Regions from separate parts of the Parabacteroides sp. HGS0025 genome, predicted to be linked through region 3. Evidence: riboswitches for the same ligand, from Rfam matches in the RefSeq annotation. Region 3 holds a riboswitch; each other region holds the start of a gene.
What was found. A riboswitch is a leader RNA that binds a small molecule or an ion and turns the genes downstream of it on or off. The one in region 3 is predicted to bind cobalamin.
Positions count from the first base shown of each region.

Region 1: another riboswitch for cobalamin. It lies ahead of HMPREF1212_RS00655 (TonB-dependent receptor plug domain-containing protein); the one in region 3 lies ahead of HMPREF1212_RS09400 (ABC transporter substrate-binding protein).
Region 2: another riboswitch for cobalamin. It lies ahead of HMPREF1212_RS02550 (TonB-dependent receptor); the one in region 3 lies ahead of HMPREF1212_RS09400 (ABC transporter substrate-binding protein).

Region 1 covers NZ_KQ033902.1:185,107-195,327, reverse strand. The annotation lists gene HMPREF1212_RS00675 (ligand-binding sensor domain-containing protein) at 1-838, shown strand, start outside; gene HMPREF1212_RS00670 (NAD(P)/FAD-dependent oxidoreductase) at 1,044-2,417, shown strand; gene HMPREF1212_RS00665 (ABC transporter substrate-binding protein) at 2,864-3,958, opposite strand; gene HMPREF1212_RS00660 (YncE family protein) at 4,010-5,104, opposite strand; gene HMPREF1212_RS00655 (TonB-dependent receptor plug domain-containing protein) at 5,124-7,124, opposite strand; cobalamin riboswitch at 7,158-7,354, opposite strand; gene HMPREF1212_RS00645 (threonine/serine exporter family protein) at 7,519-8,853, shown strand; gene atpD (F0F1 ATP synthase subunit beta) at 9,219-10,221, shown strand, end outside.
Region 2 covers NZ_KQ033902.1:721,768-731,988, reverse strand. The annotation lists gene HMPREF1212_RS02565 (MATE family efflux transporter) at 1-810, shown strand, start outside; gene HMPREF1212_RS02560 (PepSY domain-containing protein) at 853-2,331, opposite strand; gene HMPREF1212_RS02555 (hypothetical protein) at 2,353-3,687, opposite strand; gene HMPREF1212_RS02550 (TonB-dependent receptor) at 3,700-6,057, opposite strand; cobalamin riboswitch at 6,188-6,391, opposite strand; gene HMPREF1212_RS02545 (O-acetylhomoserine aminocarboxypropyltransferase/cysteine synthase family protein) at 6,510-7,790, shown strand; gene HMPREF1212_RS02535 (DUF6383 domain-containing protein) at 8,080-10,221, opposite strand, start outside.
Region 3 covers NZ_KQ033902.1:2,413,380-2,423,600, reverse strand. The annotation lists gene HMPREF1212_RS09415 (hypothetical protein) at 83-760, opposite strand; gene HMPREF1212_RS09410 (ABC transporter ATP-binding protein) at 833-1,837, opposite strand; gene HMPREF1212_RS09405 (iron ABC transporter permease) at 1,840-2,877, opposite strand; gene HMPREF1212_RS09400 (ABC transporter substrate-binding protein) at 2,887-4,047, opposite strand; cobalamin riboswitch at 4,095-4,300, opposite strand; gene HMPREF1212_RS09395 (HsmA family protein) at 4,360-4,764, shown strand; gene HMPREF1212_RS09390 (precorrin-2 C(20)-methyltransferase) at 4,838-5,542, shown strand; gene HMPREF1212_RS09385 (hypothetical protein) at 5,526-5,978, opposite strand; gene HMPREF1212_RS09380 (formate--tetrahydrofolate ligase) at 6,372-8,039, shown strand; gene HMPREF1212_RS09375 (alpha/beta hydrolase) at 8,097-8,906, opposite strand; gene HMPREF1212_RS09370 (thiamine pyrophosphate-dependent enzyme) at 8,955-10,221, opposite strand, start outside.

The DNA.
Region 1 (10,221 bases), 2.2 Mb from region 3:
TTTCCAGGAACTATCCGTTTACGTGGGAAGTACGATCTTTACGCCCAACCATCTGATCAGCTACATGATAGAGGGAGTGTCGTCCGATTGGTCGCCCTGGCAGAAAGACGGGGAGATATCCTTTCTTCAGCTACCGGAGGGCAAATACACCCTGAAGATACGAAAATACGTGGTCAGAGGCCCTTATATGGAAATAGCGATCCCGATCACCGTCCGTCCCCCCTGGTATAATACCATCTGGGCATGGCTGGCCTATATTATCCTTACCGGGATAATAGCCAAGTTCGTACTCGGTTATCACCTGCGAAATCTGCGTAAGGAAGAACTTGCCCGGCAGGAAGCCGAAAGACAGGCTGAAAAACAGAAGATCCAGCAGATGAAAAGCGACATGCTGGAAGCCGAACTGCAAAATAAGAACAACGAGCTGAGCCTGCAAACCTCGGCACTCCTGAAAAGAAACCAGGCCATACAGGCATTGCTGGACGAGTTGGAGCGTCAGAAAGAAACGCTGGGCGACCGTTATCCGAATAAGTTATATATACGGATGAAGAATCTGATAGAAGAATCTCTGAACGACCAGGCAGACTGGCTGTTGTTTGAGAGCCACTTTAACAGTGCACATCAGAATTTCATCGAACGTTTACGCCAGCAATATTCAGATATCACAACAGGAGATTTGCGTATCTGCTGTTTGTTGCGGATGAATCTCTCTACAAAAGAAATTGCATCGCTTCTAAACGTATCCGTACGTGCCATAGAACTACGCAGATACCGTTTAAGAAAGCGCCTTTCACTGGATGGGGACACCAACCTCATCGATTTCCTTATGAATTACTAAAAAATATTTTCTATTTTTCCACATTCGGCAATAAGCTACATATCAATGATATACCTATCATTGTAGTAGCGATGAGAAAGTATTGTAGCATTATTTTCCACCTCACAAATAAATTGTGCAAGTAGTGTAGTAGTACTTTTTATCCGATATACTTTTAAATATACTTCCTTTGCCAGTGCAAATGAATCTTAATTTCTAAGACACGATGAAACACGAGCTGGAAGAACAACTTGAAGAGTTGGAAAGGCAAGGCATCAGTCGCCGCCATTTCCTGAAAATATTAACAGCCGCTGGTATTATAACAGCTGTAGGTACACAAAAAGTTCACGCATTCTCAAGTGATGCAAAAGGTAAAATTGTAGTTATCGGTGGAGGGGCAGCCGGAATCAGTATGGCAGCACGCCTGATGCACTGGCTGGATAACCCGGATATTACATTGATCGATCCAAGCGACCGTCAGTATTATCAACCCGGTTTTACTTTAATTGCTTCAGGGGTTTACCAACCGGAAGATGTTTGGAAGAAGCAGGAGAATTGTATTCCGGACGGCGTGAAATGGATTAAAGATTCAGTTGCAGCAGTCGACCCGGTAATGAACCAGGTGACAACAGCCAACAACGAAAAGATCCCATACGACTTTCTGGTATTGACACCGGGGGTACAAACAAACTGGGAAAAGGTTGAAGGCATTACACACGATACGTTAGGAGCAGGAAACGCTCACAGTATATATGATTTCGAAGGTGCACAAAAAACCTGGAAAGCGCTTCAGGAATTCTCTAAAACAGGTGGCCGTGGTATCTATACCGATACATACACGAAACACAAATGTGGAGGAGCACCGAAAAAGATTTGTTTGCTGACAGAGGATTACACCCGCCAACACGGGACAAGGGACAACGTTAAACTGGATTACTTCACAGCCGCCAAAGAGCTGTATGATATTCCTTTTTATACTCCCCGTCTACTGGAGATCTATAAGGAACGTAACATTCCGATCAATCTCAACGTGCGTGTAAAAGGTGTCGATACCTCAGCCAAACAGGTACATTTTGAAAAGGTTGAAACAGTCGGAGAAGAAAAGGTGATCACTCCTTTCGTGGAAGATTACGATTTCTTTCACTTCGCACCGCCAATGTCGGCTCCCGATTTCGTTCGCGAAGCAGGCCTGGGATGGACAGAAGGCAAACTGGCTGCCGAAGCCTGGGTGATGGTCGACAAAGCGACACTGGTTCATAAAACGTATCCGAACATTGTCTCCCTGGGAGATGTTGCCGGAATACCGACCAGTAAAACCTCTGCTGCCGTACGTATGCAGGTGCCGATCGCAGCAAAGAACCTGATCTCGCTGATGGAAGGCAAAGAACCTGTTGAGAAATACAACGGTTACGCAGCCTGCCCAATTGTAACAGACTATGGACACGTACTTTTGTGCGAGTTCGACTATGATAAAAAGCCGGTTCACTCGTTCCCGTTCAGCATGCTGGACACATCGAAAGAACAATGGGCGGCTTGGTTACTGAAAGTTTACATGTTGAAACCGATGTATTTCTACGGAATGCTGAACGGTTACGCTTAACGGACCAAAAATAACAACTCCCTATAATTCAAATGCCAAACTACAGAAAATCCCCGGCTCAACTCCTTGAGACCGGGGATTTTGTTTTAAAAGCCTATAAGTACTAATTGTAAACTCCTTACTCAGTATTGCCAGGGTGTACAGGGTATTCCGCCAGGGTGTACAGGATAATTCACCAGGGTGTACTGGGTAACCGATTATCCTGTACACCCTGGCAATACTGAATCCTTACTTTTATACTAATAGGTAATAAGCTTTAAACTAAAAGACAGGCTGAAAAGGAATAATTTTCACAAAAGGGAGTGATAGATAAAGGGTGGCAGATGGCAGATAGGATGACAGATAAAAACATATCATCTGCCACCCTTATAAAACTAGTATTCAATCAAATAAATCATTTTATTGCAGATGGCAGATAATATTCATAAAACTCTTGTATAAAAAAGTTATTCCATCTTCCGGTAATAACGCGGTGTATAATCCGGTAATAATTCCGGATGGAACACCCACACCAGGTCTTTCAACAGATAGTCGGGATGGATCGGAAACTCTTCATAATAAGGCACAACGCCAGTATTGCAGGTATAGATACGACGGTTTTTGAAGGCATCGAAGTTTTCGTAAGGGGTATATTCGATACGCAGATCCTTGTATGTCATATCGTTTGCCTGATTATACTTGATCAGCCACATATCGGCATGGATCGCTTTGTCGAGCACCGTTTCGAATGCCAGAGGTGTACTGCCTGCTCCGGGAAGGTCTTTAAAGACATAATCGGCTCCGGCATCTTTATACAGGTGGGCGATATAACTGTCGCCGGCCGGCATATACCAGGATGAGCCGAATTTCTTTTCGGAGATAACGGTAGGTCGGTCGGCAACCGTCTTTGTCAACTCCTTCAATGCCAGATAGCGTTGTTCCGTTTCGCGGAAAATAGAGTCTGCCATCGCAGCTTTATTGAACAGCAAGCCGTAGAAGCGCACCCATTCGGTTCGCCCCAAAGGCAACGACTCCATATAGTCGGCCGCTTCGATGATAGGAATACCCAGTTTCTCGGCAGGGCCGTAGCCTGCATTCTGGAAAGGGGAAGCAATGATGATCTCTGCACCAATATCAATGATCTTCTCGATATTCGGTGCCGTAGCCTCGCCCAGATCGGCGATCTTTCCGGCACGCAAACCTTCCTGAATAGAAGGAGTATCCATATACCGGGGCTCACATACACCGATAACCTTATCGGCTTCATTCAACTGATCGATAATGGCGGCATGCACAGAGGTATAAACGACTATATTATGAATAGGGGTTCGTACAACCGTTCCTTTAGGCAGATTGCCCGGCACAGCGGACAGATCGCGATCCACCAGAAGATAACGTTGCAGAATACGTGTACTGTCCCAGGGGTCACGTACTTCAACGGACGTATAATCCGCGAAATGCTGTACAGTGAAACCGCTGGCATAACGGATAGAGTCGGTAGAGAGGGATTGATGGTCGGCAGAACCCTGCTTCACATTACAACTGAATGTGAAGCAGAGCATCAGACCTATTAGTATTTTACAAACATCCATTGTACTTACCTTTTACTTTCCTTATTTAAGAAAGCCAACCCCCATCGGGTTGATACCGGATACTTCCAACTGGTTAAGTTTCTTTCCTTCAGCAGAGAAAATAAACATATCACCAGTGCTGGTATAATCGGATGTACCGATATAAATATCACCGTTAGATGGATTTACGTTCAGGCTATAAGCTTTTTCCACCACTGTACCGTCAGTAATAAAGTTCTTCGAAGTCTCGGTATCGCTTTTTGTATCATAAGAAACAAACTGAGTATTGACAGGTTGCCAGTTAGCATCATTCTGCGAATGAATAACATATAATTTATCAGCAGCCATGCCCATCAGAATATTATCGTCTGTATAGATAGAAGTAGATGTTTCGGCTTTTAAGTCGACACGCTGCAAGGAAGCCTTCACATCCCCGAAGTTTCCACCACATACTACATACATTTCTCCATCGCTGTCTGCTCCCATGTACATCGGGTTCAGACCGACAACGATCTTCTTTTCTTCAGTGAATGAAACAGGATCCACAACCGACAAAGTAGAATCCTGTACCGGATTATACCCCCCGGAATTAGCCACATACAGTTTTCCGCCTACTTCGCGAACCTGATAAGGATTAGGGCCTACTTTTGTTTTTTGAGTAATCTCCATTGAAGTCGTATCGATTTCTGCCAGATGACCGTCAAACAGAGTTACATATACTTTTCCTGCATAGGCAGCCAAATAACGAGGAGATTGAGGCTGACCGGAATCATCCTTCGGAGCTAATGTTTTCAACGATTTAGCATTCAGGTCGGTAATCTCGACCGTATTAGACTCACTAACAGTAATATACATTTTAGAGCCGTAAACCATGATATCATTGGCAGTATCTCCCAGACCACGACCGTTAACAGAGGAAAAGACTTTTGTATTCAAATCCTTTGTTTCAAAATCATAATAGTCCAATGTTGCATTATTTGATTGCCACTTTCCGCTATTCATTATATATACACCACGTTGCTGTTCTGATGTTGAGCCTCCCTGTCCTCCATTATCATCATCATCGCTACACGCTGTAAATGAAAAAGAGACACACGCACATAAAGCCGAAAAGCATAGTAATTCTTTTGTTTTCATCTTGTTTCTAATTAATATATTAATAATTTACACTCAAAGTTATTCGCCACGACCGTCCGGGCATAGGATAATATTGTATGACATCATACATTTTATTTGTCAGGTTCACCACTTCTCCCTGTAAACGGAATTTACAGTTCCGAAGATTGAACTCACGGTTCAGTGAAATTGTATGTTCGGCATACCGGTCGATACGGTTATCATCAATATTCTGCGGCAAGGCATAACGATCGCCTACCAATGTCACAGAATAACCGGCATTCACCCACGGATTTTGCAAAGATAAAGCAACCATACCCGAATGTTTGGGAGTATATGGTATTTGATGACGGTAGGTCTTTGCCGTCTCACTCGTTATATCTATTGCTTTCTGAAAAGTGTAATTAGCCTGCACCTGTGCTTCCATTTTCTCAAACAAAGGGATTTCCGCCAGAAAGTTCACATCCGTTCCCCCGATAGACACCTCTCCCATATTCATCATCTTCCAGACAAACATGGTAGGAATGGCTACAATCTTATCCTTTACTCGGTTATAATACCCATCGGCCGAAAGACTAAGAAAACTGAATACGGAAAAATCACCGCTCCAGGTCAGCCCCGCATTATATTGGGTCGCTTTCTCCGGCTTCAGACTTGTATTCCCCATCCGCTGATAATAAAGGTCATTGAATGTCGGGACACGGAAAATATCTTTATAGGAAACACGAACACGCAGATTCTCTTCCGGCAGAATACGCCAGGAAGCACTGACAGCCGGGGATAAACGTTTCCGGTCGGCCGGCTGGTCACCGGTCTCTACCCGTTCAGTCATATAAGTACCCAGTAAACTGGCGGTAACGGTTAGCCGGTTGTCCCGGTATTGCCCCGCCAAATAGGTCAACGATGAGTAGCGGGTTGGAAACGGACATTTCGGTAATGTATTATCCAACGTATTAACGAAGAAATCTTCGATGAGGGAGAAGGAAAAACGATCCGACAAAGTATACAAACCGGATACGGAAGTATAATATTCACGTTGGGTATAATTGTCGATCTGTACACCGTTCTCATATTTATTATTTACATCCTTATACCGGTTCCACGCATAATTAAACTTAGCCTGCGCCTGCAATGCGAATTTTTCACTTAACTGATTCTTATAATAGGCCTGCACAAAAGCATTCTTATCCCACAAACGCTCACCTGCATAATCGTTGTATAAAACAACAGAGCCGGGTAGTCCGCGTTCGGAGTCAAAATAATATCCTTTCACCGAGAAGGTTCCGCCACGTCCTAAATCTCCCCAGAGGTTCAGTTCCGTACGCCACGATTCGATATCACTGTTATGTCGTTTCAACTTTTCCGTTTGTGATACGTTTGTTAATGTAAAAGGATAATTACCATCGGCTCGCAGGTAGTCGCCATCCAAGGAAGCCGCCCATTTCTTTCCCAACTTTTGTTCATACCGGATATAAGGATTGACCATACCGAAAGAACCGGTCTTTACCTGCGCTTTCAGATGAAACGGTTTTACCAGGAAGTCAGGACGTAGCGATTTCACACTCAACGCCCCCGCCGAAGCATACATCCGGGCTGTCTGGAAAATATCATCCGTCTGTCCGATCGACAACGAAACCATTTCGACGTTATCGAGCGAGAAGCGGCTGATATCCACCTGTCCGCTCTGGGCATCCGTGATCGTTATGCCGTCATAGCTGACAGCCGTATGCTGCGCACCCAGACTTCGCACCGAGACAGTCTTCAATCCCCCTATCCCACCGTAATCTTTCACGGTAGCACCGGAGAAGCGTTTTACCGCTTCCGAAAGATCCTGTATGCCGAGCCGTTCGATACCGGTACGATCCATCACTTGAAGAGGAGTAGCCTCGCGGGTAGTGGAAGGACGCGCCTTCTCGACCACCTCGACACCCTTCAGTTGGTGATAAGTCGTCGTATCGATCTGTTGGGCAATCGCAAACACTGACGCATGCAACCATATGCCAAACAGGCATAACATTCTTATTATGTATAAATTACGCATATATCTTTTGGTCTACCAACACCTTACCCGAGGTATTGCATACAAAACAATGGCAGGTTTTCTGACTTGTTCTCCCATGATCGGCCGCCTTCCCGAAGTCATAAAGACTCAGTGGCAACAAGATTTGCCGGGGTTACAGAACTTACAGCTACGGGTACAGTTCCGGACTTGCACCGGATTCCCTTTTACTAGCGACCAGCGAAAGCCAAACCGCTACACCATAATTCGATGGCAAAAGTACGAAATATATCGGAATAGTCGTTATACTAATGTCATTTTGATATCGGAAAAAATCAGTACCTTCGCGCCCAAATTGATTCAAGACCTACTATTCACTCATACTCGTTCCCTTGTGGGTTTAGGTTATTAGATACATTTAGAATTAAACAAAAAGATGACAGACAAAGAAGTATTGTTACTACGACGCAAATTGGATCTTTTGCTCCGTACAGGCAAATTATTGATGGAGAGTGCTGCCGATACGAACCGTATTGAACGAAACATGAAGAGGGTAGCGGCCTTTATGGGTATCCCGGAAGAAAAATTACACATCGATATCCGGTGGACGATGATCATGGTAAATGTGAGTGATGAGAAAAACTCATTCTCCAAATTCCAGAAATGCGAGAAACATGGTATTAATATGACCATGATCTCACAGATCAGTGATCTGTCGTGGCATGCCATCGAGCAGGATTATTCGCTGGACAGATATGAGGAAGAACTGGAAAAGATAGCCTGCAAACCGCGTAACTATATACCTTATCTAGTAGCTATCGGAGCAGGGTTTGCCTGTGGAGGATTCTGTAAGTTGTTCGGATGCGACTGGATCGCCTTTTTGTTTGCTTCTATTAGTGCGTTTATAGGCTTCAGGGTTCGTGCCCGTTGCATAGAGGCCGGCCTGAATGTGTATATGGCTATAGCACTCGCCGCTTTTGTTTCCACATGCCTGGCGTATGTTTCATCCTTTTCGGGGTTATCCGTTACACCATATCATCCGCTATTGGCCTGTGCCCTGTTCATCGTGCCGGGTGTACCGCTGATCAATTTCGTGGATGATATGATCGACAATCATTTGCTAGTCGGGATCACCCGTGCCGCCAATACGGCAATGATGGTCGGAGCCATGACTTTCGGTATCACATTTGCCATGCGTGTTCTTGTGATGAATGACATCGCGATCGACCATAAGTTCAGTGAACTGAGTATGGTTCCCCATGAATCCTATCTTACATATGCAATCGCAGCCGCTATTGCCGCCATGGGGTTCTCTATGATCTTCAATATCCAGCGCCGCCTGTTATGGGTGGTGGCCGTAGGAGGTATCATAGCGGTATGTACACGTAACTTCGTCAACTTCGAACTGGGTTACGGGCCTGTTATCGGTTCGTTCATGGGAAGTTTCGTAGTCAGTCTCCTTGCGGTAAAGGCAGTCCATTGGTTTCATGTACCTAACCACGTACTGACGATACCTTCCGTTATCCCGATGATTCCGGGGGTACTGATGTACCGGTCGTTACTGGCGTTTATTAATATGCACGGAGTGATTGGCGAAGTCACCAACGCTTTTGCCAACGGTATCAATTCGGCACTGATTATTCTTTGCATCTCGCTGGGAGTAGCCGTACCTAATATCTTTGCCCGCCAGTACATCGCCAAAGACCGCAAAAGGTATCTGCAGGAGGAATTGGAAAAACGCCGTCAGCGTGGTAAATTCCTGGAATGGTAAAAACAAATTGTAATAATACATAGTAAGAGGCTGTCTCATTATAACATATGGGGCAGCCTCTTACACTTTTTATACGAAACCTTCTGAAAAAGCCGAATTTTAACAAAGAAAAACAGAATAAGAATTTTCATCCTACTTTTGACTGAGACCAAAAATAATCACTTCCGGAATAAGATTTTAGCCAATTCGTCTCTGAATTGTTCCATATCAAAAAGTTATTGGTTCATTTAGGTACACATTCAAAAATAGTTTAAAGTTTAACTAAATGCAAAAAAGCCCAAAAAGTAATATCTTCGGAATTCCGGCAGGTTGTTTTCGTAATATTGCAACCTTGAAAACAGATTGTAAAGGTTAAAAAGAATTGTATGGGAGAAACAAAAGGTTACGTTTCGCAGGTTATCGGCCCGGTTGTGGACATTCACTTCGATAATGAAAAAGAAGTAAAAATAGTGCTGCCCCGCATCCATGACGCTATGGAGATAGCCCGTCCCAATGGGAAAGCGTTGATTGTCGAAGTACAACAACATATTGGGGAAAATACAGTCCGTACAGTCGCGATGGATACGACAGACGGATTGCAACGGGGAATGGAAGCCGTTTCATGCGGCTCACCTATTACTATGCCGGTCGGCGACCAGGTAAAAGGACGTTTGATGAATGTTACCGGCGATTCGATCGACGGAATGGATGAACTGGATCGGAAAGGCGCTCTCCCCATCCACCGCGAACCGCCGAAGTTTGAGGATTTGACCACCAGTAAAGATGTACTTTACACAGGTATTAAGGTCATCGACCTATTGGAACCCTATTCCAAAGGGGGTAAGATCGGACTTTTCGGAGGAGCCGGCGTAGGTAAAACCGTTCTTATCATGGAACTTATCAATAACATTGCTAAAAAGAATAACGGTTTCTCGGTCTTTGCCGGTGTGGGTGAACGTACCCGCGAAGGAAACGACCTGTTGCGCGAAATGATCCAGTCGGGTGTGATCCGCTACGGGCAGGCCTTCCTCGAAAGTATGGAAGCAGGCCATTGGGATCTGTCGAAGATTGATCATGAGGAACTGGCCAAATCGCAGGCTACACTAGTGTTCGGACAGATGAACGAACCGCCGGGCGCCCGTTCTTCGGTAGCTCTATCCGGATTGACCATTGCAGAGTCGTTCCGTGACCTGGCGCCCGAAGGCGAAACACGCGATATCCTGTTCTTTATCGACAATATATTCCGTTTCACCCAGGCAGGCTCGGAAGTGTCCGCCCTGTTGGGACGTATGCCGTCAGCCGTAGGTTACCAGCCGACACTGGCCACCGAAATGGGAGCCATGCAGGAGCGTATCACCTCGACAAAGAAAGGTTCGATCACGTCCGTAC
Region 2 (10,221 bases), 1.7 Mb from region 3:
ATGAACATGATACTCGACCCGGTATTTATCTTCGTATTTGACATGGGGACTGCCGGAGCGGCCTGGGCTACCTGGTTATCGCAGGCTACCGTATGCGCCCTGTTCGTCTACCAGCTGAAATGGAGAAGCAAATTACTGGGCGGCTTCACCTTCTTTGTCAGATTAAAGAAAAGTTATTCGAAAAGGATATTGCAATTAGGATTACCGGTTGCCATGCTGAATACGCTGTTTGCCATCATCAATATATTCATGGCCCGCACGGCATCTACCTACGGAGGACATATCGGGTTAATGACGCTCACCGCCGGAGGACAGATAGAAGCCATCGCGTGGAACACCTCTCAGGGATTCAGCACGGCATTGAGCGCATTTGTCGCCCAGAACTATGCCGCATCCGAGAAGAACAGGGTGTTGGAAGCTTATCACACGACGTTAAAGATGACTACCGTGTTCGGTATTCTCTGTACGTTATTGTTCGTATTCTATGGCAGCGAAGTATTCTCGTTGATCGTTCCCCAGAGAGAGGCCTATGAAGCCGGAGGTATTTTCCTGCGGATAGATGGTTATTCCATGTTGTTCATGATGCTGGAGATAACCATGCAAGGATTGTTCTACGGAACAGGACGGACGGTTCCACCTGCCATTATCAGCATAACATTCAACTCATTGCGTATCCCGATGGCGATCGCTTTATCGGCTATGGGATTAGGTATTGTCGGCGTCTGGTGGGCTATCAGTATTTCCAGCATGCTGAAAGGGGTTGTTTCATTTGTCTGGTTCAGGGCATTGCAAAAGAAAATATTGAAGTAGTGAATAGCTGCCGACCCATTCAGTAAAAGCTGCCGGCCTTTTTTACAAACACTGCTTCCTTTTCCCCCGTCTCAGTTTCCGGAAGATAAACCGTATGCCCAGCCATACCCCTGTCAGCGAAAGGGATGCGCCGCCCAAACAAAGCGTCCACATGGCGATCGTCCATAAGGTATGCCTTTCTACCAGCCAACGGATGTTCAGATAATGGAAAGCGCTGAAAAGCCATTTCTTTACCTTACGGTTGGTGTTAAGGTATTTATGGTTTCCGGTGGCCGGGTCGATATAATAAACGCTGCGGTCGTTGTTGTCGATCTCCACTTTGTAGACAGGCAGCGGACGGGTGTTGTCGATAGAAAGGTAATACTCGTCATACTGATCGATCATGGAGATATGGAAAGGGGTATCTTCACCATGCATCTTTTTGATGGCACGGGCGATTGTTTCTTCCGGCAGGAATAAATCCTTTACTTCCGGAGAAGAAGCATCGATCATCAGGGTACGGTTACCGGCAATGATCTCATAGACAGGAAGGTCGCTGTAATAAGTCCACTCCACCTGCTTCAGGTCGGGATAGGCCTCTTTGAGCTGTCTGTAATCCAGCTTATATCGATCCACGGGGAAAGACTTTCCACGAAGTTTCTCCGGGTTGACGCTGTAATCTCCTTCGATAGGAATGATCCAGCGGGGGATCCGTTGCAAAGAGAGGGCACCGCTCAAGCCCCAGGTAACGATGAGTACACCCAGGATCAACCCTAATGCATAATGCCAGCGATACCAACGTTTACGATAGGGATTATCGAACGTTCTCCGCTGTTTATATCTTCTGTAAAGAATAGATACACCGACGTACAAACCTGTCAGGCCGGCCAGCATGGCAATGATCCCGGCTACAGTCAGCGTATTTGTCCAGGCGTCGGTATTCTGACGCAGGAAAGGAATATAAAAAGTATGAGGGATATATCCTACCCAGGCCCAGAAGCGCTGCGTAGAACTGGTAAACTGAAGCACTTCCCCGGAACGGGCAGCTATATAGAGTTGGTGCTTCTCTTTGTCATCAAAATAAAACTTATAAATCGGCATTTCCCGTTCATAACGGCTATACATGATCCACTGTTCCCGCCGATGCAGCGTATCTATTTTCAGTATAGGTGCATTCACCCAGTCCTGGGCTACCTGACGGATATAATCGAATGTAACCGGTTTAACGGGTTGTAAGGTATCGGTACAGAAAGTATACGTACTATCTTTTGTCGCCACAGAGAACAAGGTCTGTCCCTGAAACCGGCGGACATTTATTTTACGGATCTTCCCTTTATCCGGAATTTGCTCCAGATAACTATTTATATCAGGTAATGAAGAAGGGAGCGTCTCCATTTTTTCATATTGAACTGCTTTATCCACCCGGGGAAAACTGTGATAGACCAACACCAACCCGGAAACAAACCACATCAGGAAAAACAACGCGATAACAGCTCCTGTTATCCGATGTAAACTCCACAAAAAACGAGCACCCTTCTTCATTATAATTACCTGTTAATCTACTTATTCTGCGTCTGCGTTATCCATTAACGTAATACGGTCGAATCCGTAACCTTCTGCGATTGTCAGACCTTTTTCCATTGTACCATTCTTAATATCATAGATGTAGATACATGGATTTGATGTTTCCGGATTTACGCCGATATAAGCAACGTCGCCATCCACAAGAGAACGCTGTGAGAAGTTACCGCTGCTGAAAGGCAAATGCTTTCCTTCATACTGGAACTCTGTTCTTTCGTCGGTTGTCAAATCCAGCATAGCATAGTAGCAGTTGTAAGCAGCTCCCCATCCGGTAGCTCCGGTATAGTCGGGATCCATGATATAAAGAAGCGCTTTGCCTGTTGTCAGATAGCTGGAAGTGATAATCTTTCCTTTGTCGTAATTATGTCCGAGATAAGATTTGTCAAAGTCCAGATCCCCTTTCTTGATACGAAGCATGCGGCCGAATTGTTGAGTTGTACTCGGAGCACCCGGGATCACATTGTTACAAGCCAGATACAGGTTTTCGTTTTCATCGAAGAACATCTTATCCTGCAACAACTCGCCATAAGCTGTACCAGCCATCATTTCGGCACGGTCTTCCATTACTTCTTTTTCTACACTCATATCTTTGGCATTGATAAAGGCTGCGTAGAAGTTTTTGGTTTCTTTCTTATGCTGGAAGAAATAGATGATCTTATCGTCTGACTTTCTATACTTTGCCAGACCGGATGTACTGAATTTATCTCCTTCCGGAACTTCCAGACTCAATTCGCCTTCATCCAGTATCCTCATGTCTTCAGCATTCAATTTTGTCCAGATCACCTTATCAGCCGAACCGTTGGCAGCCATGATCACCAAAGTCTTATCATCTATCCAGGCATGTGTGTAACGACGATCTTTGAATGTGTTCTTAACAAACCTCTGTTCAAAAACAGTTATCAGCTTATTGCCTACAATCTGGTATTTTGAAAAACGGTCTGCAGAAACCGGAACCTGATAATAGTATTTCCCTTTGTAGATCGTTTCTTCCTTTATAGTTGCTGTAACATCCACTCCGTCATTCTTAAAGTCGATAGTAGGCTGTTCCTTCAATGAGTCCACGCTCTTTACCAAAATAGCATCGGTAGATCCCATACCACCTGTGGCACCTACCGTTACCCAAAGGTCAAAGTGGGTGGTAGAAGCTTCCGGTTCTTCGGGATCTTCCGGAGTTTCAGGTGTTTCAGGTGTTTCAGGTACTTCAGGAACTCCAGGCTTTTCGGGTTCGATCTCCGGATCATCACTCGAACAAGCATTAAAAGATAAACTAAATAATGTTGCAGTAAATGCGCAGGCAAATAATTGAAACTTTTTCATCTCATATATAATTTAATTAATGAATAATCTGAATTTACAGAAGAACGAACGTCCCGGCTTCTGAAGCATATAATTATCGTAGAGGGTATTATCAAAGAGGTTATTACATTCCAATGATATATTATACCGCTCTTTATTCCATGAATACGAAAGAACTGCGCTATGCAGATGTTGTGTCGGAATTTTCGATTTACTTTCTAATACGCCGTAACCTTCCCAGGTCAGGAAGAACCAATGGACATACTGATAGTTATATCCTACACGGATCTTACTATTCTTTTGGAACAGGTCGCGAAGGATAAAATTCAGCTCGGCGTTACTGAACAGCCAAGGGCGGTTCGGCACTTTATTATCATAAGAGATAGACGGTTTTCCGTCTGCCCTGTACTTTTGTTTATCGCGGGCATCCTGATAGCTGCAATTGACAATTGCCTGCAGGTAATCTTTCCAGTTATAACGCACTTCACCTTCAACACCCTTTATGTCTACACTGGAAACATTTTCATACTGCATCATACCTTCCGACTCTGAGACTACCGCATGGATATAATCGTTCACATCCCGGTAAAATGCATTGGCTTCATAATACAAGAGATGTCCGGGAGCCAAGCGTACGCTTCCATAAGTTCCCAGATTGACATTATTACTACTTTCCGGATTCAACTTCACATTCGGATAAATAGTTGTCCCGTTACCGAGTAACTCCCTGGCTAACGGCAGACGGACACTATGTTCAAATGAAGCTTTCAACGCCAACTCTTCCCAAAAAGAATAACGGGTACCGACACCGTAACCAACATTGTTCTTAGTCGAGGAAGAAGCTTCGCGGGAACCGGTGATCCAGTACAGGTCTTGCTGTTGAATATTCAGATGGTTGATATAGTCTTTTACGAAAAAGGTATTATCCATCTTTCCGTTGAAGAATGACTGGTTGTAAGACAAGCCCAGGATATGTTTGGCCAACACATCATTCGATGGTTCGAACTCGGTATCGATCTCATCATACCGGTCATTTCCTGTACGGCTCAACAGATAATTCAGGTTAAAAGAATGGTTCCTGTTCAGCTGGTAATCCAGGTTTGTACGGACAATGGTCAACGGACGCTTATAATGACGGAGCGAACGGTCGCGGCCGGTTATTTCATTTCGTGAACTTTCTATATAATCGCCATCCCAGTCATATTTACGGAAGGCGGTATCGACCGTCAGCGAATGATCCCAGGTATGGGAAAGGGATGCATTCAGCTTGAGGTTATTTACCAGAAAGTTATGTTTGAGGTAACGGGCAGAGAGGTTCCAGGCATCGACCTGCCGTTCCGCCATACCGTACACCTTACTCTGGATCGAGCCGGTCTGCAATTCTTTATCCACTTTGGTATAAGAGCCGGAGATAAAGAAAGCATCGGCCCATGACTTATTGACGAAGCCGACTTCCAGTTGTCCCAGTAAGGAGAAATAGTCGTCATGGAAGCGTCGGCGATTGGCTGAAATATACTTACGGTTGGCTTCATCCCATACTTCAACCCCTTTCATCATATAATCATTCTTCGAGTAATTGACCCCGATTGTCGGCTTGATGATCAAAGAGGTCTTTGGTTCGACGAATTGTGCATTCAGGTCTACTTTATGCGTATGGAAAGAACCGATACCATACGAAACATCCAGATAGTTTTTCTTATCCTGGTTGGTGATAATATTGATAGCGCCCCCCAGCGCATCAGCTCCCAAGTTGGCAGGGACAACGCCTTTATAAATTTCAATCCGGTCAATGATATTGACCGGCAAGTTCGCTAGCGAAACACCACTCCCCTTTGCATCCAACGGCATCCCGTCGATGAAGTAACGGACAGAGTTACCGGACATTCCGTTGATAGACAGGTCGAAATCGGAACCTACCCCGCCTTCTTCCCGGATCTTGATACCGGTCGTCCGGTTGACCATTTCGTTGATATTTTTCAAAGAATTGACCTGCGGTTTAATATCCAACGCATTTACGGCAAAAGCTCCTTCTTTGACTTGTTGGGTTTTGGTTTTACCATATACTTCTACGGAGTTAAGGGTTACGGAATTTTCTTCCATAACAAAATCCATCGTCCTGTTTTTACGGATATCGATTGTGGTCTTTATTGTATTATATCCCAGCAGAGTTACGATAAGCGTCTGTTTACCGGGAGTTACCGCCAGTGAATAACGTCCCTGGTCGTTGGTATAAGTACCGGCTGTCGTATTTTCGATAGCCACAGTGACCAACGGAAGCGGTGTACCGTCTTTTTCCTTCACTTCACCTGACAAAATAACCTTATTCTGTGCAGCCAGGGACACAGGAAACAAACAAATCAATAATAAAAGCACGTGCATGAAACCTCTCATTCCATCAAATTCATTAATTGTTTTACTGATGCTTCCGATGAAAGATAATAACGCACATGGATAGACAGAACTACCTGGATAAAAAGGTAAAGTCCTTACTTACATGTTTATCAGCCTTATTCCTCGAAAGCTTTAAACTAATCATTCTGGCAGGTCTTCTGACTTACTCCATCTTTGGGCGTCCTTCCCATTCATTGCGAACAGTGGATTGAGTTGTACCCAAAGACTTTGGCGGAGCTTACAGCAGCGGGTCTGTTCAGGATTCGCACCTGATTCCCTTTTCATCACTTTTCCGTAGATATGGAATTGCGACACCAAAATCGGTCACAAAGGTACAGATTATTTTGAAACAATAGTGGATTTTTTATAATTGATCGAATATTTGTATAAATGGAACAAACTATTCTTTACTTTTGTCAGCAGAATATAATTACATAACAAACCTAAAAAATATGAGCAATTCATTCAAGCCGGCAACCCTCTGTGTGCAAGGTGGCTGGCAGCCGAAAAAGGGAGAACCGCGCGTACTCCCTATCTATCAGAGTACTACATTCAAGTATGAAACCAGCGAACAGATGGCTAAATTGTTCGACCTGGAAGAAAGCGGTTACTTCTATACCCGCCTGCAAAACCCGACAAATGATGCCGTAGCATCCAAGATCGCCGCGTTGGAAGGTGGTGTTGCAGCGATGTTGACTTCTTCGGGACAGGCTGCAAACTTCTTCGCTTGTTTCAATATCTGTGAAGCTGGCGACCATATTGTAAGTGCAACCGGTATCTACGGAGGTACTTATAACTTACTGTCCGTTACATTGAAGAAACTGGGTATCGAATGTACTTTCATCGATCAGGATGCCAGCGAAGAAGAGATCGGCAAGGCTTTCCGTCCGAATACAAAGTTATTGTTTGGCGAAACGATTTCCAATCCGGGCGTAATGGTGCTGGATATTGAAAAATTTGCCCGTATCGCCCATACGCACGGCGTTCCTCTGGTTGTCGACAACACGTTTGCCACTCCGATCAACTGCCGCCCGTTTGAATGGGGTGCCGATATCGTAACGCATTCTACTACAAAATATATGGACGGACATGCTACTGCTGTCGGTGGTTGTATCGTCGACAGCGGCAACTTCGATTGGGAAGCACATGCCGACAAATACCCGGGTCTTTGCCAACCGGACGAATCTTATCATGGCCTGACTTACACAAAGACTTTCGGTAAAATGGCGTATATCACCAAGGCTACCAGCCAGTTGATGCGTGACCTGGGTTCTATCCAGTCTCCGCAAAATGCGTTCCTGCTGAACCTGGGACTGGAAACGTTACACCTGCGCATGCCGCAGCATTGTAAGAATGCGTTGGCTGTAGCTAAATGGCTTCAGAACTGCGACAAGGTTGCCTGGGTCAATTATCCAGATCTGGAAGGTAATAAGTATTACGAACTGACAAAGAAGTATCTACCGAACGGTTCTTGTGGTGTACTGTCATTCGGCCTGAAAGGTGGACGCGAGGTTGCCATCAAGTTCATGGATAGCCTAAAGCTGGCCGCTATCGTTACTCACGTAGCAGATGCACGTACTTGTGTACTTCACCCGGCAAGTCATACACACCGCCAGCTGACTGACGAGCAGTTGATGGAAGCGGGTATCGCTCCCGACCTGATCCGTTTCTCTGTCGGTATCGAAAGTGCGGACGATATCATTGCGGATATCGAACAGGCGTTGAAGCAGTAAAAAATAAACAGATAAAGCAGGAGCCGTCTTCTATGGAAGGCGACTTTTCTATTAAACATAATAAACTCCGTTTCCAGGAGCTCTTTAAAAACAAAACCCCGATGGTACTGAATACCACCGGGGTTGTTTTTTGTCCATTTTCTCCCTTCACAGGGATACTCACGGATGAACTTTATTTTATTTTTATTACTAAAATTCAGCCTCCAATCTGTTCACCTTCACAGGCTACTCACCCTTCCCCGAAGGGAAGAGTAGAGAAGCTATTTTCTATTTAATTATTCTTTTATCCTTATTTTACAATTGCTTTAACAGCAGCTTCACCTTCAACAGCAACTACAGCAACACCAGCAGGAGCAGCGATTGTAGCATCGTCAGAAGAAAGGATTGTGTTAGCGATTGTCTGACCAAGGATATTGCTAATAGCAACAGTCTTGCCTGCAGCGCCCTTGATAGTAATAACACCATTACCTGCTACGATAGATACTTCTGAAGTAGAGATACCTTCATTTGCAGTCGGAGTTTCTGTTGTCGGTTCAATATTAAAGATTTCTGCATCTGTAATTGCTTCTTTATATCCACCAGGATAATTTGCAATTACAGGAACACCATTCTGAATCTTAACCCAACCAGCACGTTCCGGAGTCGGAATTTTGTGGTTACCTTCTGATTCGATCAAGAAGTCGCAATCTTTCTTATCGTCAACCAAACGGAATGCGAATACCGCATTTTTAATACCATTCTTATGAGCAGAATGCATTGCTTTTACTTTTGCATTTGCATAGTCTGCATCTGCATCATATAAGGTGTTATGTAAGTTATCACCCAGGAAGATAGAGTCAGAAGCAACAACCTTCTTCATATCCATATCTTTACCGCCACGTAAAATAACCAAAGTATCACCAACATGCTTAGCCCAAACGAAGTTCAAACGTTTGTAGTTTGTATTCCAAACATAATCTTTACCATTAACAGCTGTAGCAATTGAGTCTGAAGAGTTGATCAAATAGCGACCGATTGTAAACGGAGACTGTTTGATTGCGTGAGGACAACCTTCCGGATGTTCTTTCAGATATTCATCAGAGTTATGATACGGATCATAAGGACAATAGTTTTCACCATCATTGTGAGTAACATCAACAGCAATCATATACTGAGGCATGTTTGTGTTATTGCGTACATAAGCAGTATCAATGAACAATGCTGATTTTGCATTATCACCCTTACCTTCAAGGCCTAAGAAGTTAATACCTTTATCTTTTGAATATTTGCTATAAGCATCTTCATACAGATATTCTTTAGCAGTGCTATTAACTGTGTAGATCTTAGCTCTTGCAGTATCAAGATCTGCGAAGTTATCATCAGGATTAGAAACACCCAGTCTTCTATACAGAGGTGACAAATCTTCGTTCAATGCAAATGTTGACAGACGAACTTCATCACAAGTTCCTTCCATTGTAAATTTGCCAGAAACATCACGAACACCTACACGATACTGGTCATCAGCTGTATAAACACGTTCACCCTTAGCATTCACAATGGCTTTATTAGCTTCCTGCAATACATAGTAGCATGTTGTATCACCTGCTTCACTTACCAACTGATTATTTTCTTTCAGGAAGAATACTACAGCATCTTTCTTATCTACATTAGAAACAGCATAAGTCATTTCATTCAGCTGATCTCTAACAACATATTTCAAGTCATTAGTCAATTTAGAACCGTCAAATACCTGCATTACATAAGCATTCTTATATAATTGAGGAGCATTTGCCTTAACACTAGGATAACCGAATTCGATATTTGCATAGTTTTCCGGAGCCGGAACTAATTTGATATATGTCTTCTGATCTTTGAAGTCAACAAATACAGTAGTATCTCTTTCTGTTGAACTAACATTTACATAGTTACCTAATTTAATACCAGAGAAATAATCGAAGTTGAATACTTTGTTATCCAAATCTTCTTTAGACATCTGGAAGTAACCCAAATATTTATTAGTATTTACACCAGAAACCGGTCTAACTTTGGATACCAAAGAGAAAGATACTGTATCGATAGCAGCATTTGTATTCAATACATCTGCATCACTAGAATACAAAGCAAAGAACTTATCGCCAGCCTGATAAAGTTGAACACCTTTTGCATTATATTCAGGATATTCACGGTTTACGATATTGATAGTCTGTTCACCAGAAATACCTTCATTCTGTTCAACAACCCACTGTGCACGAGGCATATGACCAAAGTCCTGAGCTGCACCAAACAACTGAGAAACTTCTTCGCTTACCCATTCCTGTCCATCTTCACCACAATATTTGATAACATTAAACTTACCGTTCAATTGTTTTCTACTAATATCATTTGTGAACAAATTCATGAAATAAACACCTGAAGGCAGAGTTGTCTTCACATATTCAGATGAACCGTTGAT
Region 3 (10,221 bases):
TTGGGTTCACATTTTTCTAGCTTCGGCATATTGGATCATTATTTTCTAAACATAATCCTATCAGGTATGTATTAGATTTCCTTTACTCCAAGCGTACCTCCTTACTCTGTATATAAGAAACATCCAGTTGCCCGCCGGCATTTCCATTGCTTTCCTGCAAAGGATGAGTCTTGGCACGACTGAGGGATAAGGTGGCTTTGGAAGCGGTCACCTGGTTACCGAGCGTGATACTGATCGATTGGCTGCCTTTATCACGGTTGTAGAGGGTGGTCACTCCGCCATCGTATGAAATGGTAGCTTCCACCATTTCATCGTCCCCGACAGGATCGCCCTCCCAGGTCAGCGTGGTTGAAGTTTTACGGTTGATTGAAGTAAAAGACTCCGGGATGGCAATCGGCTTCACGTCTTTCAGGGTGGCTACATTCGTGAAAATGCTGTCCTTTGCCCGTGTAAAGACGAAAGTCATATCATCCAGTCCGGAGAATGAATAGGTATAAAAGTAAACACCGACGTTGGCAAAGTTCGGGGTCTTGCCGTTAATCAGGATAGAGGCAGGGCCGTTCAATTTAATGTTTACCCCTGCGCTGTCGTACTTGTTGAAATTCGCTCCGACACGTGTCGTATTATTAGTGATATCGTAAGCGACACCCAGGTTTTGATAGAAAGGGACATCTGCTTCTATATCAGATGAGTCGTCACTGCTGCAAGCGGTAAATGCGGCGGCGGAAATCAGAATGGCGTATAAGAAATACTTTTTCATGTCGTTTGTTTTTAAAATTACTCCTATATAACAAACGAACAGGAAAAAGTTTAATCAGTTTAACATTATCTTTCAGGATTCCAATTGCAGCAACAGCTCTTCGATGGTTGCCGCACGCCGGATCTGCCCGTCAGAATCGTGGAGAACGAATGAAGTAGAGGACGGATCACCGGCGTCTATCCAACGCGCCGACTCGATCCCGCTATCCGCATGGATACCGTTCCGTTGAAGAGCCTTCCGTGCCATAGCATATTTCTGCCCCTCACCGACAAGGCGTATTTCGGATTTATACTGGTTGTTGATACGGAACAAGCCGGTTTCGGTATCGAAGATAATCCCCTTGCGGGAGAAGAAACCGCTCAGGTGCCCGCTCAGCGCCAAGTCTTCCGGAGTCCCGGTACTTATACCTTTGTCGCGATCCATCAGCCAGATCTTATCGGCGATCTGGAGAGCCAGTTCGAGGTCGTGTGTAGAGAGGAAGATCGTTTTATCGGTGGTGCGGGTAAGCTGATGCAGGAGTTGCATGATCTCTACCTTGCTGGGGAAATCGAGGAAGGCAGTCGGCTCGTCCAGGTAGATCACAGGCGTTTCCTGTGCGAGGGCTTTCGCGATCATCACCTTTTGCCGCTCCCCGTCGGAGAGGGTGTGCACCATTCGGGAAGCCAGGTTTTCGATGCGGACGAGGGCGATCGCCTCTTCCACCACCCGCTTGTCTTCCTTTCCCAGGCGTCCCCAAAAGCCGGTGTACGGACTACGCCCCATCTCTATGAGTTCCCGGACAGACATGTTACGGATGTCACACTTATCTGTCAGCACCACTCCCACTATAGTGCTAAGTTCCTTATCACTATAGTCCTGTATATCGTGACCCAGTAGTGCTATTTCGCCGGACAAACGGGGCTGAAAAGCGGAGAGCGTACGCAATAAAGTAGACTTTCCCACCCCGTTGGTACCCAACAGGCAAGTTAATTCTCCACTGCATATCGTAGTGGTTATATTGCTAGCTACCAGCTTTGTATCATTCTTGGAATGATAGCCGATAGAAAGGTTGTTTATCCGGATAGTTGCCTCTTTCATACTCATTCGTTCAGTTCGTTTTTGCGTTTGCGGAATAATACGGATGCAACAACGGGAGCACCGACCAGGGCAGTAACCGAGTTGACGGGCAAGGCTCCTTCAAATCCCGGCATACGTGCGATCAGGTTACAGGCCAGCGCCAGGGCGGCACCGACAAACAGGACACCGGGCATCAACACCCGGTGGTCGGATGTCTGAAAAACAGCCCGGCAGAGGTGCGGCACAGCCAATCCGAGAAAGACGATCGGACCGCAATAGGCGGTAACGATCGCGGTCAGGACACCGGCAGAGGTAATGACGAGCAGGCGTGCCCGTTTGATATTCAGTCCCAGGTTGCGGGCATAGCCGTCACCGAGGAGCATCAGGTTCAATGTCTTTATCAATAAAAATGAGAGAGGGATCAGGATCGCCATAATAATCACGAAAAGCATCATCTGATTACCCGATACGCGCGAGAAACTTCCCAGCCCCCAGATAACATAGGCCCGTATATCTTCTTCCACACTAAAGAATTTCAATACACCGATCACGGCATTTGCCACGTAGCCGATCATCACACCGATAATCAGCAACGTCACATTCCCTTTTACCTTCTGCGAAACGTAGACGATCAGCGCCATGACAGACAAGGAACCGACTATCGCTGCAACAGACAAAGCGATCTCCCCCATAAAGCCGAGCTTGCTAAGCGCCACACCTCCCAGGCTTCCGCTCAGCAAAACGACAAAGGCCACTCCCATACTTGCACCGGAACTGATCCCCAGCACAGAGGGCCCGGCCAACGGGTTGCGGAAGACGGTTTGCATCTGAAGCCCGCTGATAGCCAGTCCGGCTCCGGCAACCAAGGCTGTCAAAGCTTGCGGGAAACGTGATTTCCTGATTATATTCTGCCAGGTGACCGGTTCATCGCCATTGCCGCATATAATATTCCAGACCGAGTTGAACGGGATGGATACGGAACCCAACACCAGATTAAGGAACAGCAGTACAACGATCGAAACGACGACCAAAAGCATCAGGACAGTGTTAGAATACTTCATCGGCCCTATTTATTTAAGTAGATCATAATAGACAGGGGTGTGATCCGGCAGCAGGTTCGGATGGAAGATATGCAGCAGGTCGCCCAGCACCACTTCCGGTTCGGTCGGCATACTTTCGTAAAAAGGTTTCTCCCGCATATTGCAATAGATCACTCCTTTTTCCTTGAAAGCACGGAAGTCGGCATAACGCGGATCCTGGTCTTTCAGGGCTTTATAGTCATATGTTCCCGGATAGCTGTTCACGATACGCCAGTAGTCGGCCTCGTCAGCCTGGTTATAAACGGTTTCAAAGTCGAGGGTGACACCTCCCGAACGGTCGTCGTCCTTCAGGAAATAGTCGGCACCGGCATCTTTGAATAGTTGCGCCAGGAAGCTCTTCCCTCCTACCGCATACCAGTTACCGCCATGAATCTCACCACTAAAGACGATGGGACGCCGGGTTACCTTACCTTCGGCAGTCAGCTCCTTCAGTTCATTATAGCGGTGCTCGATAGCCGAGAACTTATCATTGGCCTCCTGTTCCATTCCGAGTAACAGACCGACAAATTTGATCCACTCGGCCTGTCCCAGCGGGGTCATTTCCTTATATCCCAGATGCGGGATCAGCGGGATACCGATATCTTTCATTGTCTCATAGCCGCCACGCTTAAAGGGTGAGATCAGGATCAGGTCGGGATTGATACTCATAATCACCTCATTATCGAAGTTGCCTTCGATCCCGATCTTTGCCGTCTTTCCTTCCTTCAACTGGTCGTTGATCGTCTGATTAAACAGATGGCGGGTACTGGTGATGCCTACCACTTTATCTTCTGCTCCCAACTTGATGAAATTGGATAGTTGCAGGGAAGTCATACAAATGGCACTACGTACAGGTGTTTCAATCACCATATAATCGGTAGGAATACCTTCCGGCTTCGTCCCACGGGGAACCAACGCATACAGGAAATGAGTGCTTTCTTCATTCTGAGGGTCATGTATATCCATCAGGATGTAACCGTCGGCATAGGTCAACTGAAAACCGTCGGCATATTCAGGTGTGATCTGAACCTTACTATCCACCGTAATCGTTTGTTGCGACGATGCATTCTCTTTCTCCTGCTGATTTCCTTTCGATGCGCACGATGCAGCCAATAACGCAAACAGGCAGCAACCTGCCAAATACTTATTCATATTCTATTTGTTTTTATCCGACACAAACCGTCCAAACCCACGAGGACAATCGTTATGCAAAAAATGGCAGGTCTTCTGACTTACTTCCATCCTGAAAGCCTTCCCGATCTCTCCCGGATCAGTGGCAAAAGGTGTTATCAGGATGTTTATAAAGCTTCACAGCAGCGTGGACTGTCCGGGATTTACACCCGGTTCCCTTTTAATCTGTCTCCATGAACAGGAGTTTGACAGAACCTATTTCGACCGCAAAAGTAATAAGAAAAACTGAACCATTCGCATACGGAACTGTTATTTACAGAAAATGGCAGCAATATGGCACTCAATCAGATCGACACTCATTTCTTAATCGCAGCTATCTGCGTAATTTCATCGGCATTAGTGTTTTATACAATCGGTGTCTGGGGCGAACGTATCCAGAAGAAGCTGAAAGCCTGGCACGTGGCCTTCTTTGTTGCCGGACTATTCGCCGATGCTGTCGGAACCGGACTCATGGAACAGATTGCACAAATGACCGGATTGCAGGATAACCTGCACACTATCACCGGAATAATAGCGATCGTCCTGATGTTTATCCATGCCTTATGGGCGCTGTGGACTTACTTCAAGGGTTCGCGCAAAGCGAAAGCACATTTCAACCGTTTCAGCATAGTTGTCTGGTGTATCTGGCTAATTCCTTATTGCATAGGCATCTATTTGGGAATGTCGCTTCATCCGTAATATTGTGCGGTTATTTGTTTGGAGACTTCCGTTATTTTCATCACTTTTGCCCTCCGAATAAAAGCAAAAGCAAATGACACATCCGATCAGTTTCGTTTCATTAGGCCCCGGAGAGCCGGAACTTATTACCGTTAAAGGACTTAAGCAACTTCAGCAGGCAGATATCATCTATTGTCCGGCAACCCGGAATAAACAAGGTACTTCCCTATCGCGTGCGGCAGATATTGTTCGCGCCTTGGAAATCGACGAGACTGCCATCCACTGTTTCATGCTGCCCATGAGCAAAGACCGCACGGAAGCCTGGAAGGTTTACGATGCCCTTTACAACGAAGCCGCAGACCGCTACCGGAACGGGCAACGGATCGTTATCGTGGCCGAAGGAGATGCCGGCTTTTATTCTTCTATTCAATATATCTACGACAAATTTACAAAGGCCGGTATTGCCGTACAACGTACCGCAGGAATACCAGCCTTTATAGCAGCCGGCGCATTGGCCGGATTACATATTGTCAAACAGGAAGAGGAAATAGTCGTAATCCCCGGTACACCTTCTGCGGATGAACTGTCAGAAAAGATAAACGCAGGATATGTGATCGTTATCATGAAACTATCCCAATGCGTAGAAGCTGTATATGAATGTATCCGCAGGCATCCGCAAGCCCAGTTCCACTACTTTGAAAACGTTGGAACGGATAAAGAATATTATACTTCCGATAAGCAAATCATCACACAGAAATCGTTTCCCTATTTCTCACTAATGATCATACAGGCTGTATGATACTGCTCAAGCGGTTAATATGATAGCGAAGTGACTGGACAGACTCCCAGTTCTGGTGTCCTGACTTACATAATTCACGTGCACTAACCAACACACCCGATATATGGCTGTTAATCTCTTCGATCTTTTTATTCGTTCCACTGTAAAGAGAATCGAGCTCTTCCGGTGAATAGATGGAAGCAGACTGTGCCAACGATTCAAGCAAGTTCATCTGATAAACTCCGGCCTTGGGGATTAAGTTGCGGATAGCATAATGATGAAGATCCTGTATTTCCTTCTGCTTGGTGGTGTCCCAACCTACATTATTCATATCTCCCGAAGGATTCATCTTCGAAAACATATGGATTCCCAAACAATCTGCGATTGTCCTGATCCATGAACTTGTTTCTGTCTCTCTCAATGCTACTCCTGCAAAACTAAATCTCATTGTTGCCATAATCAAATCTCCTTAATTACATAAACCGAAGTTTTTAAAATTGTTATATACTTTCTTTTTATTGCCAGAAACTTGCTGTTAGTTTCATTTTGTTATTGACATGATGCAAAATTAGGCAAATTATCATGTACCACAACTCTTTACCTGTATTTTAAAGTTCTTTAATACAACTTCTATCCAAATGCTATTATTTTGCCAACTGAAGATTACAAATAAATTGAAAAACGCACAGTTTACTTAACAAAGATACCTCCATGCGCTCTTTTTTGTAACTTTTATCAATATAACACAAAACATGGGGGAATAATAGGGTTCCACAACCTTTCATTCTGACATTTTGTTATTTAATTAAAAATAGTATACTTTTGTTCCTTCTTAAACTTACATAAGCACATGAAATCGGATATAGAAATTGCTAGAGAAGTCTCCCTGCGTAAAATAAAGGAAGTTGCTACAGGTTTGGGCATTCCTCGCGAGGAAGTTCAGAACTATGGTCGTTACATCGCCAAAGTGCCTCTTCACCTCATCGATGAAGAAAAAATAAAAGAACACAACCTGATCCTGGTAACGGCCATCACTCCGACCAAAGCAGGTATCGGAAAAACAACGGTTTCTATCGGACTGGCTCTCGGTCTGAACAAGATCGGTAAAAAAGCGGTGGCTGCGCTGCGCGAACCTTCACTCGGCCCGTGCTTCGGTATGAAAGGTGGAGCTGCCGGAGGTGGCTATGCCCAGGTATTACCGATGGAAAATATCAACCTGCATTTCACCGGCGATTTCCATGCCGTTACTTCTGCCCACAACATGATCACTGCACTGCTGGATAATTATATCTATCAGACACGCAATACATGTGAAGGACTGAAAGAGATCAAATGGAAACGTGTACTCGACGTAAACGACCGCAGCCTGCGCAACATCGTATCGGGCTTGGGAGGTTCTGCCAATGGCATACCGACTGAGACAGGATTTGATATCACTCCTGCTTCCGAAATGATGGCTATCCTTTGTCTGGCGACCGACCTGGAAGACTTGAAACGCCGTATCGGTAACATCTTACTGGGTTACACCTACGACGATCAGCCGTTCACGGTAAAAGACCTGGGAGTTGCCGGAGCTATCACCGTACTGTTGAAAGATGCTTTGCTGCCCAACCTGGTGCAGACAACTGAGAATACGCCTGCTTTCGTTCACGGTGGCCCGTTCGCCAACATCGCACATGGATGTAACTCTATAATCGCAACCAAGATGGCGCTTACCTATGGTGACTATGTGATCACGGAAGCCGGTTTCGGTGCCGATCTGGGTGCAGAAAAGTTCTTCGACATCAAATGCCGTAAAGCGGGACTGACTCCGAAACTGACAGTTATCGTTGCTACTGCACAGAGCTTGAAGCTGCACGGCGGCGTGCCTGAAGCACTGATCAAGGAACAGAATATCGAAGGCTTACGCAACGGTTTTGCCAACTTGGACAAGCATGTGGCCAATATGAAACGTTTCGGCCAGGAAGTGATCGTTACTTTCAACCGGTATGCAACCGATACGGACGAAGAGATCGCTCTGGTTGCCGAACATTGTAAGGAACTGGGCGTCGGCTTTGCGATGAACAGTGTATTTGCAGAAGGTGGCGAAGGTGGCGTTGAACTGGCTAAACTGGTTGTCGATACGATCGAAAACAAACCGTCGGCTCCACTGAAAATGGTTTACGAAGATACTGATCCGGTACGCGAAAAGATCAAGAAGGTTTCTGAAGAAATCTATGGCGCAGCATCGGTTACTTACACGACTCTTGCCGACAAAAAGATCAAACAGATCGAAAGCCTGGGTATCTCCCACTATCCGATCTGCATTGCTAAAACCCAGTATTCATTCTCTTCCGACCCGAAAGCGTACGGCGTTGCCAAAGATTTTGAATTGAAGGTGCGCGACGTTGTTATCAACAATGGTGCGGAAATGATCGTTGTTATCATGGGTGAGATCATGCGTATGCCGGGACTTCCCAAAGATCCGCAAGCTAAACGGATTGACATCGTAAACGGATTGGTTGAAGGATTGAGCTGATCTTTCAAAAGATATAGAACAGGAAAGGCGACCTTTATAAGGATCGCCTTTTTTATTTCATTTGCGTTTATCGAAATAATTCTTGAAGAACAATATCTGATAATCTATTGAATTACGCCAGTAATCCCCATTATGCGCTCCGGGGCGAACAAGGAAATCATGGTCTATTTTATACTTCAGCAGTTTCTTGTGGAAATCGTTGTTCACTTCAAAAAAGAAATCACTATATCCGCAATCGATGATGAGTGCCAGGTCACCATTCTTCAGGCGGTCGATCTGGTTGATCGCCGTATGGTTATCCCAAACTTCCTGGTTTTCGCTTTCTTTTCCTAACCAGTCACTCATATGCCAGTTATTCGGGAAAGGGCGGATATCCACCCCACCGCTTGTACTCCCAGCCGCTCCGAAGATATCTTTATGGCGGAACGACAACCACATAGCGCCGTGACCGCCCATACTCAATCCGGTAATGGCACGCCCTGTGCGGTCTTTAATAGTCGGATAACTGGCATCTATATAATCGATAAGCTCTTTCGATACAAATGTCTCATAGCGATAAGACGGATTGACCGGGCTATCCCAGTACCAACTGTTCTTGCCATCCGGACAAACGAACATAATTCCATACTGATCGGCAATCTCCGGTAAATTGGGTTTTACGGAAATCCATGTTTTCGCATTTCCTCCATGCCCATGCAATAAGTAAATAACAGGAGCTGTCGTTTTTCCTTTTCCCGGCGAAATAACGATTGTCTGAATATCTTTATTCATGGCATCACTATGCACATAGATAGTATCGACTACTGCCGCCTGCAGAGACAGGGCAAAAAACGCTATAAGCGATAAAAAGAACACCTTTGCTTTCATAAATCAGATTAGAATTTTAATATTGAAAGCAAAGGTATTTATTTTTATTTAAAACACCTCTTTCCAGTGCTTCAGGTTTGTATCGATCGTATCCATAACTTCTTTGGAACGTCCCTGCATCAGGAGCTTGTACATTGTCTGTGCAAACCCGAGCATCTGGGTAAACTCTATTTTCGGAGGCATAGCGAGCGCGTTCGGATCAGTCATAATATTGACCAAGACAGGGCCGTCCGAAACGAAAGCCTTTGTTAATGTCGGCAACACATCATCCGGATTGCATACATTGTAGCCTGCCATTCCCATCGAAAGAGCCACCCGTGCGAAATCAGGATTCAACATCGTAGTTTGCCAGTCGGGTAATCCGGCTACTTCCATTTCGAGTTTGACCATTCCGAGCGAACGGTTATTGAACACAACCAGTTTGATAGGTAATTTATATTGTACGATCGTCGCCAGGTCGCCCAGTGACATGGAAAGCCCACCGTCGCCACATAAGGCAACCGCCTGACGTCCCGGATAAGCCAGTGCCGCCCCGATAGCCTGAGGCATGGCATTCGCCATAGAGCCATGATTGAAGGAGCCCAACATCTTGCGCTTTCCGGTAGCCTGCAAATAACGTGCTCCCCATACGCAGGTCATCCCTGTGTCGACGGTAAAGATGGCATCGTCCGAAGCCAGTTCATTGATAACGGAGATCACATATTCCGGTTGGATCTTTTCTTCTTTGCCCTTCACTTTCGCTGCCGATCTCAAGTTGTCTTTCACCTTTTCATAATGCGCCAGTTGTTCGCGGAGAAAGGAATCGTTTTTCTTCTGCTGAATAAGGGGAAGTAGTTCCGTCAAAGTATCTTTCACATCACCGCAGAGTCCCATTTTTATTTTGGCACGACGTCCGAGACGGTTGGCTTTGATATCCACCTGCACGATCGTATTGTTTTGCGGCATAAAGGCTTCATAAGGGAAATCCGTTCCGAGCAAAAGCAATACTTCGGCTTCATGCATACTATAGTAACCGGAAGGCATTCCCAGCAAGCCTGTCATACCTACCTCGTTCGGATTATCGTATTGTATTTCCATCTTGCTTTTAAAGGAATAAGCGACAGGAGCATTCAGAAGCCGGGATAATTCTACCAATTCCTTATGCGCGTCTTTGGCTCCTATTCCACAGAAGAGGGTAACCTTTTCCGCTTTGTTCAGCAAGTCAGCCAGTTTACCGATCTCTTCAGCGGAAGGGCAAACACGTTGCCGGGTCGGAAACGGAAGCAGGGAAGACTCTCCTTCGCTAGCTGTCATCGAAGTCAGGTCGCCGGGTAAG